DNA from 4 places in the Streptomyces sp. MMS24-W38 genome. Region 2 is predicted to be linked to each of the others. Evidence: riboswitches for the same ligand, from Rfam matches in the RefSeq annotation. Region 2 holds a riboswitch; each other region holds the start of a gene.
The links. A riboswitch is a leader RNA that binds a small molecule or an ion and turns the genes downstream of it on or off. The one in region 2 is predicted to bind cobalamin.
Positions count from the first base shown of each region.

Region 1: it holds a riboswitch for cobalamin, as region 2 does, so the genes downstream of both, AC6F7H_RS07210 (ribonucleoside-diphosphate reductase subunit alpha) here and AC6F7H_RS26300 (FecCD family ABC transporter permease) in region 2, are expected to answer to the same signal.
Region 3: it holds a riboswitch for cobalamin, as region 2 does, so the genes downstream of both, AC6F7H_RS03700 (energy-coupling factor ABC transporter permease) here and AC6F7H_RS26300 (FecCD family ABC transporter permease) in region 2, are expected to answer to the same signal.
Region 4: it holds a riboswitch for cobalamin, as region 2 does, so the genes downstream of both, AC6F7H_RS23050 (cobalamin biosynthesis protein) here and AC6F7H_RS26300 (FecCD family ABC transporter permease) in region 2, are expected to answer to the same signal.

Region 1 covers NZ_JCBCPP010000001.1:1,875,006-1,878,973, reverse strand. The annotation lists gene AC6F7H_RS07210 (ribonucleoside-diphosphate reductase subunit alpha) at 1-1,907, opposite strand, end outside; cobalamin riboswitch at 2,033-2,227, opposite strand; gene AC6F7H_RS07205 (GNAT family N-acetyltransferase) at 2,243-2,749, opposite strand; gene mctP (monocarboxylate uptake permease MctP) at 2,832-3,968, opposite strand, start outside.
Region 2 covers NZ_JCBCPP010000001.1:5,998,335-6,002,302, forward strand. The annotation lists partial or broken gene AC6F7H_RS26285 (2Fe-2S iron-sulfur cluster-binding protein) at 1-28, shown strand, start outside; gene AC6F7H_RS26290 (hypothetical protein) at 330-1,067, opposite strand; gene AC6F7H_RS26295 (VOC family protein) at 1,356-1,829, shown strand; cobalamin riboswitch at 1,896-2,016, shown strand; gene AC6F7H_RS26300 (FecCD family ABC transporter permease) at 2,119-3,228, shown strand; gene AC6F7H_RS26305 (ABC transporter ATP-binding protein) at 3,228-3,968, shown strand, end outside.
Region 3 covers NZ_JCBCPP010000001.1:1,070,946-1,074,913, forward strand. The annotation lists gene AC6F7H_RS03690 (ABC transporter permease) at 1-189, opposite strand, end outside; gene AC6F7H_RS03695 (ABC transporter substrate-binding protein) at 210-1,805, opposite strand; cobalamin riboswitch at 1,983-2,192, shown strand; gene AC6F7H_RS03700 (energy-coupling factor ABC transporter permease) at 2,223-2,930, shown strand; gene AC6F7H_RS03705 (energy-coupling factor ABC transporter substrate-binding protein) at 2,927-3,289, shown strand; gene cbiQ (cobalt ECF transporter T component CbiQ) at 3,296-3,968, shown strand, end outside.
Region 4 covers NZ_JCBCPP010000001.1:5,291,145-5,295,112, reverse strand. The annotation lists gene AC6F7H_RS23060 (inorganic phosphate transporter) at 1-1,190, shown strand, start outside; gene AC6F7H_RS23055 (hypothetical protein) at 1,222-1,443, shown strand; cobalamin riboswitch at 1,595-1,733, shown strand; gene AC6F7H_RS23050 (cobalamin biosynthesis protein) at 1,859-2,815, shown strand; gene AC6F7H_RS23045 (cobyric acid synthase) at 2,812-3,968, shown strand, end outside.

The DNA of each region.
Region 1 (3,968 bases), 4.1 Mb from region 2:
AACAGGTTGGACACCTGCGGCTCGATGCACTCGTACACGCCCGCGATCGAGGCGATGGTGGCGGTCGGCGCGATCGCCAGGAGCAGCGAGTTGCGCAGGCCGGCCCGGCCCATGCGCTCGCGCAGCGCGGCCCACCGCTCGGGCCAGGTCGCCTCCACGCCGTAGTGGTCGGGGTGCAGGACACCCCGGGCCGTACGCGTCTTCTCCCAGGCCGGCAGGGGGCCGTGGGACTCGGCGAGGCCGGCGGACGTCTCGTACGCGGCGAGCATGATCCGCTCGGCGATACGGGCCGAGAGGGCCTTCGCCCCGGGGGAGTCGAAGGGCAGTCGGAGCTGGAAGAAGACGTCCTGGAGGCCCATCACGCCCAGCCCCACCGGGCGCCAGCGGGCGTTGGAACGGCGCGCCTGCTCGGTCGGGTAGAAGTTGATGTCGACGACCCGGTCCAGGAAGGTGACGGCGGTGCGGACGGTGGTGTCCAGCCGCTCCCAGTCGAGGGCGCCGTTCGCCCGGTCGACGAACGCGCCGAGGTTGACCGACCCCAGGTTGCAGACCGCCGTCTCCCCGTCACTGGTGACCTCGAGGATCTCCGTGCACAGGTTGGACGAGTGGACGACGTGGCCCGGCTCGGCGGTCTGGTTGGCGGTGCGGTTGGCGGCGTCCTTGAAGGTCATCCAGCCGTTGCCGGTCTGGGCGAGGGTGCGCATCATGCGCCCGTACAGCTCTCGCGCGGGGAGCGTCTTCGTCGCCAGACCCGCAGCCTCGGCCGCCCGGTAGGCCGCGTCGAACTCCTCGCCCCACAGGTCGACCAGGTCCGGGACGTCGGACGGGGAGAACAGCGACCACGGCGCGTCGGCGCTGACCCGGCGCATGAACTCGTCCGGCACCCAGTGTGCGAGGTTCAGGTTGTGCGTGCGGCGGGCGTCCTCACCGGTGTTGTCGCGCAGCTCCAGGAACTCCTCGACGTCCGGGTGCCAGGTCTCCAGGTAGACAGCCGCCGCGCCCTTGCGCCGGCCGCCCTGGTTCACGGCGGCGACCGAGGAGTCCAGGGTCTTCAGGAACGGGACGATGCCGCCTGAGTGCCCGTTGGTGCCTCGGATCAGCGAACCGCGCGAGCGGACGCGGGAGTAGGACAGGCCGATGCCGCCGGCGTGCTTGGAGAGGCGGGCCACCTGGTGGTAGCGGTCGTAGAGGGAGTCCAGCTCGTCCTTGGGGGAGTCGAGGAGGTAGCAGGACGACATCTGGGGGTGTCGGGTACCGGAGTTGAACAGGGTGGGGGAGGAGGGAAGGTACTCCAGGCGGCTCATCAGGCCGTACAGCGCGGCGACTTCGTCCACCGAGCGGGGGGCGCCGTTCTCGGCGAGACCGGCGGCGACCCGCAGCAGGAAGTGCTGCGGTGTCTCGACGACCTTGCGGGTGACCGGATGCCGCAGCAGATAGCGGCTGTGCAGGGTGCGCAGGCCGAAGTAGCCGAAACGATCGTCCGCGCCGGGGTCGATCAGCGCGTCGAGACGGGCCGCGTGCAGCACGACGAACTCGGCGGTCCGGTCCGCGACGAGGCCCTCGCGGTGTCCCGTCGAGATCGAGGAGGTGAACGACGTGACACCCTGCGAGGCGGCCTCGGCACGGATGCCGAGCGTCAGCAGTCGTGCGGCGAGCCGGGAGTAGGCGGGGTCCTCGGAGATGAGCCCGGCCGCCGCCTCGGTGGCCAGCTCCCGCAGCTCGGTCTCGTCCGCATGGGCGGACCGGCCGCGCAGCGCGGCGGCGGCGACCCGGCCGGGGTCGGCGCCCTGGAGGTCGGCGGTCAGCTCGGTCAGGGTCCGCAGCAGCGCGGCACCGGGGCCGTCGCTCACGTCGCTCATGTCGGTCACGTCGACCGCTGAAGCCGGATCGGCTGGCGCGATGGTCACGTGGGGCTCTCCCTCGCTCGGCACGGGGCCTCGTCGAGGGCAGGGGGCAGCACACGGGCGCGCGCACGCACCTCGCGTCCACCGGCCCATTCCACGAGGCCCGGACGTCAGGCACCCGGACCGGACGGCCGGGCGCACTGTCGGCAGGTCCTCGGACTGAAGCCCGTGCGGGAACGCGGAAAACGCGGAAAACGCAGAAAACGCGGACACGCACAAGTACACCGTTGCGGGACAGTTCCGGATTCACACCGGATTCCCCTGCGGCGACAGCAAGTATGAGCATACATCTTGTGCCGTGTGCCGCCAGCGGACCCATATCTTGTGTCGCGGTGGGGTCAGAACGCCAACGTGTAGGAGAGAAGGTTGATGTCGTCCAGGTGCGGAACCGGGTTCCAGTCCCGCTCGGGGGTGCGGGCGAAGCCGAGACGTTCGTAGATGCGGTGGGCGGAGTGCATCATCCGCTGGGTCGACAGCACGACCCCCACACACCCCTGCGCGGCCCGCGCCCGGTCGACACAGGTGCGGACGAGGGCCTCCCCCACTCCGCGGCCCCGGGCCGCACGGGCGACCACGAGCATCCGGATCTCGGCCTCGCCGGGCCCGGCCAGGTCGGCCATGGGCCCGCCGTCCGGAACGAACGTCACTCCACCGATCACCTGGCCGCCGTTCACGGCGACCAGCACCTCGGCGGCGGCGGCCCGCTTGGCGACGTCCCTGAGCTCACCGAGGTACGGGTCGTTCTCCCCGAAGTCGAGCAGACCGTCCTCCAGATAGGCCTGCGCGGTGATCTCACCCAGCGTCTTGTACTCGTCGGGCTGCACCGGCCGGATCATGGTGTCCATGGTGCGAGTGTGCCCGACGAGCGGGGCAGCGGGCCGCCGATTTTTCTCCGGCGGCACGCTGCCCGAGCGCGCCTGTACGGCGTCAGTGCTTGCTCTCCGCCGTGTCCAGGGGCAGCTCCGTGCTGACACCCGGGTCGCCCGCGTCCGCCGTGTAGTCCTGCGGCCGGGTCTCGTCGATGCCCTCGGGGGCCTTGGCCGCCCTCAGGGCGAACGTCAGGGCGATCGTCACCAGGGCGTTGAGCACGAACGCGGTGAGACCGATGTAGCCGATCTCGCCGATGCCCGGGATCGCGTCCGACGAACCGCCGAAGTGCTTCTGCGTCGGCGAGGCCACCCCGTACGCCGCGACCGTGCCGTAGATCATGCCGACCGCCCAGCCGCCGAGCAGCGCCCAGCGGTGGAACCAGCGGGTGAACAGGCCGCCCACCAGGGCGGGGAAGGTCTGCAGGATCCAGATGCCGCCGAGCAGCTGGAAGTTGATGGCGACCGTCTTGTCCATGGTGAGAACGAAGACCAGCGCACCCACCTTCACCAGCAGCGAGACCACCTTGGAGACCTTGGTCTCCTGCGCCGGTGTCGCGTCGGGCTTGAGGAAGTCCTTGTAGATGTTGCGGGTGAACAGGTTCGCGGCCGCGATCGACATGATCGCTGCCGGCACCAGCGCACCGATGCCGATCGCCGCGAAGGCCACACCGGCGAACCAGTCCGGGAACATGTTCTCGAACAACTGCGGGATCGCCAGCTGCCCGTTGCTGACATCGACCCCGGCCGCGATCGCCATGAAACCGAGCAGCGCCAGCAGGCCCAGCATCAGTGAGTACAGCGGCAGGAGCGTGGTGTTGCGGCGGATCACCTCACGGCTGCGCGAGGACAGCGTCGCGGTGATCGAGTGCGGGTACATGAACAGCGCGAGCGCCGAGCCCAACGCCAGCGTGGCGTAAGTCCACTGCCCCGCCTCGCCCGGCACCAGCGAACCGCGCGGCGCGCCCGTGGCCGGGTTGGTCTCGCTGTACGCCTCGCTCGCCTTGGCGAAGACGGCGTCGAAGCCGCCCAACTTGATCGGGATGTAGATGATCGCCACCGCGATCACGAGATAGATCAGCGTGTCCTTCACGAACGCGATCAGCGCGGGGGCCCGCAGACCCGACGAGTACGTGTACGCCGCCAGCACACCGAAGGCGATCAGCAGCGGCAGGTCCTTGACGAACCAGTGGGTGCT
Region 2 (3,968 bases):
CCTGCCCCGCCTCGTCCTCGACCTGTGAGCGGTCCTCGACCTGACGCCGCCGCCCGGTCCCACCTCCCCGTGGTCCGCACGGCCGCGCGCGGCATCTCCCGCGCCCTCGGCGCCCGACCGGCGGACGCGCAGGGGCGCGGGGGATGAGCCGGTCCCGGGCGCCCATCGCCCTCAGCGACCAGCCGACGAGCAGCGGAGCCAGGATCGAGTTCCACCATGTGTTCCCACGCGCCCGCCTCCAGCTCCAGCTCACGCTCGACCTGCCGGACTCCCCGTGCCTGAGCCACGGGCGGAACACACCTACCTCGGCAGGGAGTCTCTTCGTTCCTTTATCGCGGTCGCATGAGCTCAAGGTCCTCGCCCCACGCGTCCAGCACCTCGCCGTGTCCGGCCTCTCGGGCCGCCGCCTCGACCAGGGTGAACAGGTGCCGCTGCAGGGGTACGTCGCCTGTCGCCGAGACGCGGTCCACGGCACGGAGCAGCATGTCACTGTCCCAGCCCGGCAGTGGGTGTCGGGCGAGCTCCCACTCCAGGTACTTGTTGTAGGGGCGGGGGCGACGGTCGAGAGCGAAGAGCAGCTCCAGCAGAAACCGAGTGCTGTCGGCGGCATCGAGGCGAGCGGCGAGAACCTGGCCGTCCCGGTGGTTCTTGACGGAGCGGTAGAGAGAGTTGGCATAGGCGTCGAGCCAGCCGCTGGAGTCCTGGAACGCCTCATCGGCACGCAGCCGAGCCTTGTCGGCGAGGATTCGGGCGATGCCTCCGTCGAGCCGGTCGAGCAGGACCTGGGCACGGGCGAGGCCGTAGCGTTCAGAACCGGGCATCCCGGCTGCACGGAACTCGGTGAGGGAGACGATGACGAGGTCGAGCAGGGCGGTGCGGTGGCCCGTGAACCGGGTGAGATCGGTCGTGGCGTCATCGGCGATGACCACGTAAAGGTCGTGGTCGGAGTGTGCTGTGATCATGCCGTCGTGGGCTCGGGAACCTTTGAGGACGAGGCCGACGACTGCTGGATCAGCGGCGGCGAGTTCGACGAACGCGTCGTGGGCGAGAGGCTGCTGAGCAGTCATGGGGTGGATCTCCGGTGAGGTGATGACGGGTATGCCTGCTGGGGCGGCCCCTGGTACGGGAGGCGCCCGGCACCGTCTGCGGCTGCACATGGCCGCCGCCCGGAAGATCAACGCACATCCGGACTCTATCGCCTGGCCGGGCCGTGGGACAGAGCGTTCGGGGAGTCGTCAGGCTGCTGCTTCCCGGTTGGCAGCAGCCCTCGACGAATGGCTGCGACCAGACGCCGCGCTCACCTCTTGGCCAGCCTGAGCGGTCGTGAACAGACGACAGCACCGACTGGGAGAGTCATGACAAGTAGGTTCACCGAGCCGGCCGTTGACTGCCACGATCCGGAGAGGCTCGCGGCCTTCTGGTGCGAGGTCCTGGACTTCGAGGTGATCGACCGGAGCGAGGGCGAGGTCGGGATCGGCTCCTGGGCGCCGACCGTCCAGGATGTTCGCGCCCGCCAGATGCCGCCCACCCCGCTGTTCATCCGGGTGCCCGAGGGCAAGACCGTGAAGAACCGGTTGCACCTCGACGTCAGCCCGATCGACGGCAGCACCGAGGACGAGGTGACCAGGCTGCTCGGCCTCGGCGCCGCCAAGGTGGGCGTGGGCCAGGGCTCAGACCGGAGCTGGGTGGTCACGGCCGACCCCGAGGGCAACGAGTTCGACGTCCTGCGCACCCCGGCACCGCGGAACCAGCTCGACCCTGCCGGGGATCCTGTAGCGGCACTCCCCACCGCCAGGCCGTTGACCAGGACAGATACAGAAGTCCGGTGAGAGTTCCAGGCCACCCCGGCGGAAGGTGATCTCCGCCACCACCGGCGGGGGTGTCCTGGTGGGCAGGCTAAGCTGCACGTGCCCCGCGGGGGAAGTCCGGTCGAATTCCGGCGCTGACCCGCAACGGTAGGCGGAGCCCGTCCGAGGTCCCGCAAGCCCGATCACCCGCGGTGCGAAGGCTCCTGTCAATCGCCGTGGACTGCGAAGAGGTGCTGCGCAGGGCGCCCCGCGCCCGGGGCCGCTCCTTCTGTTGCGCAGGGGCACGGCCTGAGGCGAAAGCGACCCGCCCGTGGCCACCACCCTCGAAACCGAACCTGCCAAGCCCGCGCACACGCCCCGTACCGGAGCCGGGGTCGCGTCCCCCCGGCGCGTTCCACTGCCCCTTCTCCTGATCGGCCTGGGCGCCGCTCTGCCCGTGTCCCTCGTCTGCGGGGTGGGGATCGGGGCGTCGGGGATCTCCTGGGGCGAGGTGCTGCACCATCTGTGGGCCGGGTCGACGGGCGGGTCCATAACCCCCGGCCAGGTGCCGGCGTACACCATCGTCTGGGAGCTGCGCTTTCCCCGGGCCGTGCTGGCCGCGATCGTCGGGGCCGGGCTGTCGGCCATCGGCGTCGCGGTGCAGGCCATGGTCCGCAACGCGCTCGCCGACCCGTACGTGCTGGGCATCTCCTCGGGTGCGGCCGTGGGTGCCAACGCCGTGCTCATCTTCGGAGCCTTCGGCGCGCTCGGCGTCTGGGCCCTGTCCACGGCGGCGTTCCTCTCCGCGCTTGTGGCCATGGTGCTGGTGTACGCGATCGCCCGTACCCCTCGCGGCCTGAGCCCGCTGCGACTTGTTCTGACGGGCACCGCGATGTTCTACGGTTTCTCGGCCGTCACCACGTTCATGGTGTTCGCGGCCGAGCGCGGTGAGGCGGCTCGTTCCGCGATGATGTGGCTGCTCGGCAGCCTCGGCGGCGCCGATTGGGCCTCCGTTCCGATCGCCGCGGGGGCGGTGCTCGGCGGCCTCGTCCACCTCGCGTGGTCGGCGCGCCGTCTGAACGCCCTGGCCATGGGCGACGAGACGGCCGCCGCGCTGGGGGTGGACCCGGGGAGGCTGCGCAAGGAGCTGTTCCTGGTCTCCGCGGCCGTCACGGGGGCGGTGGTGGCGGTGAGTGGGGCGATCGGCTTCGTCGGGCTGATGGTTCCGCACGCCGTACGGATGCTCGTCGGCGCCGACCACCGGCGGCTGCTGGCCGTCGCACCGCTCGCCGGAGCCGTCCTGCTGGTCTGGGTGGACATCCTGTCCCGCGTGGTGCTCGCACCGGTCGAACTGCCGGTGGGCGTCCTGACCGCGGCCATCGGCGTGCCGTGTTTCGTCCTGCTGATGCGCCGCCGTTCCTACACCTTCGGAGGCATGTGATGCGGGTCGACGTCGACGCACTGACCGTCGAGTCCGAGGGTGCCCGGCTGGTGGAAGAGGTCACGCTGGGGGCGGCCGAGGGGCAGCTGGTCGGTCTGGTCGGGCCCAACGGCAGCGGGAAATCGACCCTGTTGCGCTGTGTCTACCGGGCGCTGCGTCCCTCGGCCGGTACGGTCCGGCTCGGCGGTGAGGACCTGTACGCCATGAGTGCGCGTGAAAGTGCCCGTCGGGTGGCCGCACTGCCCCAGGAGTCGGTCACCGAATTCGATTTCACGGTCGCCGAGGTCGTGGCGATGGGACGGTTGCCGCACCAACGGTCGGCGGCCCGGGCCACCGATGAGGACCGCGGGGCGTGCGAGGCCGCGCTGGCGGGGGTCGGCGCCGGCCACCTCGCCGACCGTGGCTTCCTCACCCTCTCCGGCGGCGAGAGGCAGCGGGTCCTGATTGCCCGGGCGCTCGCCCAGCGACCCCGGGTGCTGGTGCTCGACGAGCCCACCAACCACCTGGACATCGCCCAGCAGCTGGAAGTGCTCGCCCTGGTGCGTGGCAGCGGGCTGACGGTGCTCACCGCGCTGCACGATCTCAACCTCGCCGCGCTCCACTGCGACCTGCTCCATGTCATCGACGGCGGCCGGATCGTCGCCTCCGGCGCTCCGCACGACGTGCTCACCCCCGAGCTGCTGGCCGAGGTCTTCGGCGTGCGGGCGCATCGCGTCCCGCATCCGGAGACCGGCGCCGTA
Region 3 (3,968 bases), 4.9 Mb from region 2:
GGGCTGGTCCACGCCGAGATTGGCGCGGAGCCGGTCCAGGGTCTCCTGGTCGGCGCCGAGGGCGGCGGTTCCGGCGTAGGCCTTGACGGGGTCGAACGGGGAGGCGGCGGCGAGGGCGAACGCGCCGAAGGTGACGACGAGGAGGACGGGCACGGCGAGCAGGGTCCGCCGTGCCACGAGGTGTCCCATCGCCGCCCAGGGCAGGGTCTTCACTTCTCGGGCTGCCAGTCCTCGGCGTTCCACCAGGGGCCGCTGGCGAAGCCGTGCTCGTGCGGTTCGACCTGGGTGGTGAGGTCGCCCCAGTGGTCGTCGAGGACGTAGAGGTGGTCGATGTGGGTGAGGAAGGTGTAGCCGGGGTTCTTGACGAGTTCGCGCTGGAGGTCGTCGTAGGCGGCCTTGCGGTCGTCGGGGTTCTGGGTGCGGCGGCCGGTTTCCAGGGCCTCGTCGACGGCGGGGTTGTCGTAGTGGGGCATGTTGTTGAAGCCGTCGCCGGCGAGGGAGGAGTGCAGCAGGGTGTAGAGGCCGAAGTCGGGGTCGCCGGTGCTGCCGAAGCCGGCGAGGACGGCGTCCTTGCCCATCCGGGGTTCGATGACCTCCCAGGTGGCGCCCTCGACCTTGACGTCGATGCCTGCCTTCTTGGCGTCGGAGGCGTAGGCGAGGGCGTGGTCCTGGCGGACCTTGTCGCCGGAGGGGTAGAAGAGGGTGAAGGCGGCGCGGGCGCCGTCCTTGGCGCGGATGCCGTCCTGGCCGGCCTTCCAGCCGTCGCGGTCGAGGATCTTCTTGGCCTCGGCGAGGTCCCGGGGGCGTTCGATGTCCTTGGCGTACCAGGGGTCGTCGAGGGGCAGCGGCCCGTAGGCGGGGCGGCCGGCGCCGGCGAGGATCTTGTCGACCATGGCCTGGCGGTCCACGGCGAGGTCGAGGGCGCGGCGGATCGTGGTGTCGCCGGTGATCTTGTTCCCGGTGGGGAGGGTGACGGCGCGGAAGTCGTAGGTGGTGGCCTGGTACGTCTTGCGGGCGTCGTCGTTCTTGAAGGTGGCGGCGAGGTTGGGCGGGAGGGTCGCGCCGTCGAGGTCGCCGGAGCGCAGCCGGGTGGCGCGGACGTCGTCGTCGGCGATGATCGCCATGGTGAGCTTCTTCACCTTCGGGGCGCCGCCCCAGTAGTCCGGGTTGGCCTTGAAGGTGAGCTTCTCGCCCTTGCTCCAGCCGGTGAGGACGTACGGTCCGGTGCCGATCGGCTCGGTGTTGAAGGCGCCGGTGTTGGGGTCCTGCTCGCCGGCGACGTGCTCGGGGACGATGGGCAGGACGGTGCGGGCCGGGAAGGCGGCGTAGGGGTACTTGAGGGTGAAGACGACCTTGTCGTCGCCGTCCGCCCGGACCTCCTTGACGGCGTCGAGTTCGCTCTTGGCGGTGTTGTTGGTCTTGTCGTCGAGGACCGTTTCGTACGTGTAGACGACGTCTTCGGCGGTGAGGGATTCGCCGTCGCTGAACTTCACGCCGGGGCGCAGGGTGTAGGTGTAGGTGCGGCCGTCGTCGGCGACCTCGGGGAGCGCCTTCGCGAGGGCGGGCTCGAGTTCCAGGTCGGCGTCCCGGGCGAGCAGCCCGTCGAAGATCTTGGAGTTGCCGTCCTTGCCGTAGCCGAGGAGCGGGCTCAAGGTGTCCGGCTCGGAGCCGACCCCGATCACCACGGAGTCGGCGGACCCGCCGCCCGCGGCGCCGTCCGTGCCGCCGCCGGGCGCCGAGCACGCGGCGACCGCGGCGGCCATGGTCGCCGCGAGGGCGGCACCCTTTATTCGTCGGGTCGTCATCGAGTCTCACACCTTTGCTGCCCGGATCTCGTTGTTGCATATTAGTTGCAGCAGAGTTCTGCCCAGGACCCCCTCCCCTCATTCCCGCGCTTCGGCGGGCCGGGTCCGCGGGGCGCGAGCCGCGGAGCGCCGTCCGCGCGCCCCCGGGGACTGCTTGTCAGCGGGCCGGGACGGGGTCTAGTGTCGCCTCGCCTTGGTGAACGGGAAATCCGGTGTGATGCCGGTGCGGCCCTCGCCACTGTGATCGGGAAGTCCGGCTCCGGCCCCAGGCCCTGTCCCCTCGACAGGACCGAAAGGCAGCCACTGGGTCCACCTCGGACCCGGGAAGGCGGAGCACGGGCGGTGGTACCCGTCAGCCAGGAGACCGGCCAAGGCGCGTCAACCATCCACGAGGTGCTGGAGAGGGTCTGCTGAGCCATGCACATAGCCGAGGGTTTTCTACCGCCGGCGCACGCGGTCGCCTGGGGCGTCGCGTCGGCGCCGTTCGTCGTCCACGGAGCCCGGTCGCTCACCCGTGAGGTCAGGGAACATCCCGAGAGCACGCTGCTGCTGGGGGCGTCGGGAGCGTTCACCTTCGTTCTGTCCGCACTGAAACTTCCCTCGGTGACCGGGAGTTGCTCCCATCCCACCGGCACCGGGCTGGGCGCCATCCTGTTCCGGCCGCCGGTCATGGCGGTGCTGGGCACCATCACCCTGCTGTTCCAGGCCCTGTTGCTCGCCCACGGCGGGCTGACCACGCTCGGCGCCAACGTCTTCTCGATGGCGGTCGTCGGGCCGTGGGCGGGGTACGGGGTCTACCGGCTGGCGCGGCGGTACGGGGCGCCGCTGATGGCCGCGGTGTTCTGCGGAGCGTTCGTCGCCGACCTGTCGACGTACTGCGTGACGAGTGTGCAGTTGGCGCTCGCCTTCCCCGACCCGGGCAGCGGATTCCTGGGCGCGCTCGGCAAGTTCGGCTCCATCTTCGCCGTCACGCAGATCCCGCTCGCGGTGAGCGAGGGGCTGCTGACGGTGCTGGTGATGCGCATGCTGGTGCAGTCCAGCAAGGGCGAACTGACCCGGCTCGGGGTGCTGGTGGCCGGGATCGGGAAGAAGTCGGCGGGCGCGGGCGAGGCGGTGGCCCGATGAGCCGTGACGCGAAGATCAACTCCCTGTTGCTGCTTCTGGTGGCCGTGCTCGCCGTGGTGCCGCTGGCCCTTGGGCTCGGCGACCACAAGGAGGAGCCGTTCGCGGGCGCCGACGCGGAGGCGGAGACAGCGATCACCGAGATCGACCCGGATTACGAGCCGTGGTTCTCGCCGCTGTACGAACCGCCGTCCGGGGAGATCGAGTCGGCGCTGTTCGCCCTCCAGGCGGCGATCGGCGCGGGCGTGCTCGCGTACTACTTCGGGCTGCGGCGGGGGCGCCGGCAGGGGGCGGAACGGGCGCGAGGGGTCGGCACCGAGGCGGACGCCGAGGACGCGGCCCCCGCGGGTCCCGGGGGCTGATCCCCCGTGCTGCCGATCGACGCGGCGGCGCACAGCAGTCGCTGGCGCCGCCGTCATCCCGTGGACAAGGCCGTGCTCGGGCTGGGGCTCACCGTGCTGGCGATCTCGCTGCCGCCCTGGCCGGGAGCGGCCCTGGTGCTGCTGACCGCGCTCACGGTGCTGCTGGGCCCGGCCAGGGTGCCGGGCCGGCGACTGTGGCGTGCCTACCGGGTGCCGCTGGGCTTCTGCGTGACCGGGGCGCTCACGCTGCTGGTGCGGGTGGGCGGGCCGGGAGGGTTCGTGGCCTGGGCCGACGACGGGCCTTTGCGTGCCGGGGAGTTGCTGCTGCGCACCTCGGCGGCCTCCCTCGGGGTGCTGCTGTTCGCCTTCACCACGCCGATGTCGGATCTGCTGCCGCGCCTGGTACGGGCCGGGGTGCCCGCTCCCCTCGTCGATGTGGCGCTGGTGACGTACCGGATGAGTTTCCTGCTGCTCGACTCGGTGCGCCGGGTCCGGGAGGCGCAGGCGGCCCGGCTCGGGCACACCACCCGTGCGGCGACCTGGCGTTCGCTGGGCGGGCTCGGCGCGACCGCGTTCGTCCGGTCCTTCGACCGGGCGGCGCGGCTGCAGACGGGGCTCGCCGGACGCGGCTACGACGGCACGCTGCGCGTGCTGGTGCCGGAGGCCCGGGTCTCCGTCC
Region 4 (3,968 bases), 710 kb from region 2:
ACGACACCGCGAACGCGATGGCGACAACCATTTCGACCGGTGCCCTCAAGCCCAAGGTCGCGGTGGCCATGTCCGCCGCACTGAACCTGGTGGGCGCCTTCCTCTCCGTGGAGGTCGCCAACACGATCTCCAAAGGCCTCGTCGACGAGGCCGGCATCCGTCCCGAGGTCATCTTCGCCGCACTGGTCGGCGCGATCCTCTGGAACCTCCTGACCTGGCTGGTCGGTCTGCCGTCCAGCTCCTCGCACGCCCTGATGGGCGGTCTGATCGGCGCCACCGTCGCCTCGGCGGGCTTCGGCGCGGTGCACGGTGACGCCCTGGTCACCAAGGTGCTGATCCCCGCGATCGCCGCGCCGCTGGTCGCCGGCCTCGCCGCGATGTTCGCGACGCGGCTGACCTACCGTCTGGGCAAGAAGGCCGACGGCAAGGCGTCCGAGAAGGGCTACCGGGCGGGTCAGATCGCCTCCGCCGGCCTCGTCTCGCTGGCCCACGGCACCAACGACGCGCAGAAGACGATGGGCATCATCACCCTGGCCCTGGTCGCCGGCGGCACCCTCGCCCCGGACTCCGACCCGCCCCTGTGGGTCATCGTGTCCGCGGGCGTCGCCATCGCGCTCGGCACCTACCTCGGCGGCTGGCGCATCATCCGCACGATGGGCAAGGGCCTGACGGACCTCCAGCCGCAGCAGGGCTTCGCCGCCCAGACCAGCGCCGCGACGGTCATCCTGGCCTCCTCCCACCTCGGTTTCTCCCTCTCCACCACGCACTCGGTCTCCGGTGCCGTGATGGGTGCGGGCCTGGGCCGCACGGGCGGTGTCGTCCGCTGGTCGACGGCCACCCGGATGTTCGTCGCCTGGGGCCTGACGCTGCCGGCGGCGGCCCTGGTCGGGGCCATCGCCGAGCTGGTCTGCCGGGCCGGCAGCTGGGGCACCGCCGTCGTCGCCGTCTTCCTGGTCGCCTCCAGCGCGGCGATCTGGAAGATCTCCCGGCGGGAGGTCGTCGACCACACCAACGTCAACGACCACGATGCCGCCGACGGTTCGGCCGCCACCGCCGAGGAGCCGGCCGGCGTGGTGACCGCCGCCATGGCCGCGGTGACCCCGCCCCCGGCCGGCAGCCCGGCCGAAGACCTCTCGGCCACCATCCCGGCCCCGGCCGCCACCGACCCGGCCGCCAAGACCACCGTCTGACCGCGCCCCGGTACGAAGGAAGAAGAGCACCATGAAGATCGACTGGGCGGCCCTCGGTTCCGTCTTCGGCGTCAGCCTCGTGGTCACCGTGGCCCTGGTGGCCCTGTTCACCCTCGGCATCGTCGGCCTGTCCCGCCACGAGCGGGCCGCGGCCCAGGGCCGGTCCGCGGCCCTGGCGGTCACCGGCGCCTACGCCTGCTTCGCGGCCTGCACGGCGGCAGTGGCGTACGGGATCTATCTGATCATGGCCTGATCCTGACCTGATCACGGCCTGATCAGAGCCGTCTCCGTCCGACGGGCGGTGCGGGGCTTCGCGCCCCGCACCGCCCGTTCGCGTTCCCCCACCGGAACCCCTCTGTGGGCCTCAGCACACTTCAGCCTCGCAGGTCAAAGGCAGGTTGACGGTTCTTCCGGACCGTGGTGGACTGCCCGATGCCAATGCGGCGGCAGGAGAGGAAGCCGGTGGAAGTCCGGCGCGGTCCCGCCACTGTCACCGGGGTGAACACCCCGGGAGCCAGGAACTCTCACCGCCGGTCTCGTCGAACCAGGGCGCGGACACCCTGAGTGAGGACATATCGCCATGCCCGGCTGCCCGTCGAGGTCGACCAGCGACGCCCCACCCCGGCTCGGGGCGGACGTTTCCACCGGATCCCCCACCGGCTGAACCCATGGGTGCCGATCGCGAGTTCGCGTACGGCGCCGCCGCCGGCCTCCTCGGCGACCTGCTCCTCGGCGATCCCCGCCAGGGACATCCGGTCGCCGCTTTCGGGCGGGCCGCGGCTGCCGTGGAACGGATGCTGTGGCGGGACGACCGCGGCCGGGGCGCGTTGCACACCGCCGTCTGCGTCGGCGGGGCCGTCGCCCTGGGGAGCCTTGCCACCCGGTGCGTACGGTCCTCCCCCGCCGCCTCGGTCGCCCTGACCGGCGCCGCCACCTGGGCCGTCGTCGGCGGGACGTCGCTGGCGGCCGAGGCCCGCACCATCGGGCAGGCCCTTCAGGCCGGGGACCTCGATGCGGCGCGGGCGCGGCTGCCGCACCTGTGCGGGCGGGACCCGCAGGCGCTGGACGCCGACGGGATCGCCCGCGCGGTGGTGGAGTCCGTCGCCGAGAACACCTCCGACGCCGTGGTGGGCGCCCTGGTGTGGGGCGCCGTCGCCGGGGTGCCGGGACTGCTCGGGTTCCGGGCCGTCAACACCCTGGACGCCATGGTCGGCCACAAGTCCCCCCGGTACCGGCGCTACGGCTGGGCCTCCGCCCGCCTCGACGACGTCACCGGGTGGCCCGGGGCGCGGCTGACCGCCGTACTCGCCGCGGTCGCCGGGCCGGACCCGCGGGGCGCCGTCCGGGCGTGGCGTGCGGATGCCGCGAAGCACCCCAGCCCCAACGCCGGCCCCGTGGAGGCGTCCTTCGCGGGCGCGCTCGGCGTGCGGCTCGGCGGAACGCTGTCCTACGCCGGGCGGGTCGAACACCGGCCCGTCCTGGGCGGCGCCGGCCGTCCCGTGGCCGTGGCGGACATCGAAAGGGCGGTACGGCTCTCGCGGCGCGTCGGCTGGCTGGCGCTCGGCGTCGGTGCCGCCGCGCGGATCGTCGCCGCGCGGATCGTCGGGAAGGGGCGCAGGTCATGAGTGGTGGGGGGCTGCTGGTCGCCGGTACCACCTCGGACGCCGGCAAGAGCGTCGTGACCGCCGGGATCTGCCGGTGGCTGGTACGGCAGGGCGTCAAGGTCGCGCCGTTCAAGGCGCAGAACATGTCGCTGAACTCGTTCGTGACGCGCGAGGGCGCCGAGATCGGGCGGGCGCAGGCCATGCAGGCCCAGGCCTGCCGGGTCGAGCCGACCGCACTGATGAACCCCGTGCTGCTCAAGCCGGGCGGCGAGCGGAGCAGCCAGGTGGTGCTGCTGGGCAAGCCGGTCGGCGAGCTGAGCGCGCGCGGCTACCACGGCGGACGGCAACAGCAGTTGCTGGGCACGGTGCTGGACTGCCTCGCACAGTTGCGGGGCACGTATGACGCGGTGGTCTGTGAGGGGGCCGGGAGCCCGGCCGAGATCAACCTGCGGCGCACCGACATCGTGAACATGGGGATCGCCAGGAACGCCGGGCTCCCCGTCCTCGTCGTCGGCGACATCGACCGCGGCGGGGTCTTCGCCTCCTTCTTCGGCACCGTCGCCCTGCTCTCCCCCGAGGACCAGGCGCTGGTCGCCGGGTTCCTGGTGAACAAGTTCCGGGGCGACGTGACGCTGCTGGAGCCGGGCCTCGACATGCTGCACGGCCTGACCGGGCGGCACACGTACGGCGTACTGCCCTTCCGGCACGGGCTCGGCATCGACGAGGAGGACGGGCTGGCCGTGTCCCTGCGCGGCGCCGTGCGGGAGTCGGCCGTCGCCCCGCCGGTCGGTGAGGACGTGCTGCGGGTCGCCGTGTGCGCGGTGCCGCTGATGTCCAACTTCACGGACGTGGACGCGCTGGCCGCCGAACCGGGCGTCGTCGTGCGGTTCGTGGACCGGCCCGAGGAACTGGCAGACGCCGACCTCGTCGTCCTGCCGGGGACCCGCGGAACCGTGCGGGCCCTTCAGTGGCTGCGCGAGCGGGGGCTGGCGGACGCCCTGAAACGGCGGGCTGCCGAGGGTCGGCCCGTACTGGGGATCTGCGGGGGCTACCAGATCCTCGGCGAGCACATCGAGGACGAGGTCGAAAGCCGCGCCGGGCACGTCGACGGGCTCGGACTGCTGCCCGTGCGGGTGCGGTTCGCGCGGGAGAAGACGCTGACCCGTCCCGTCGG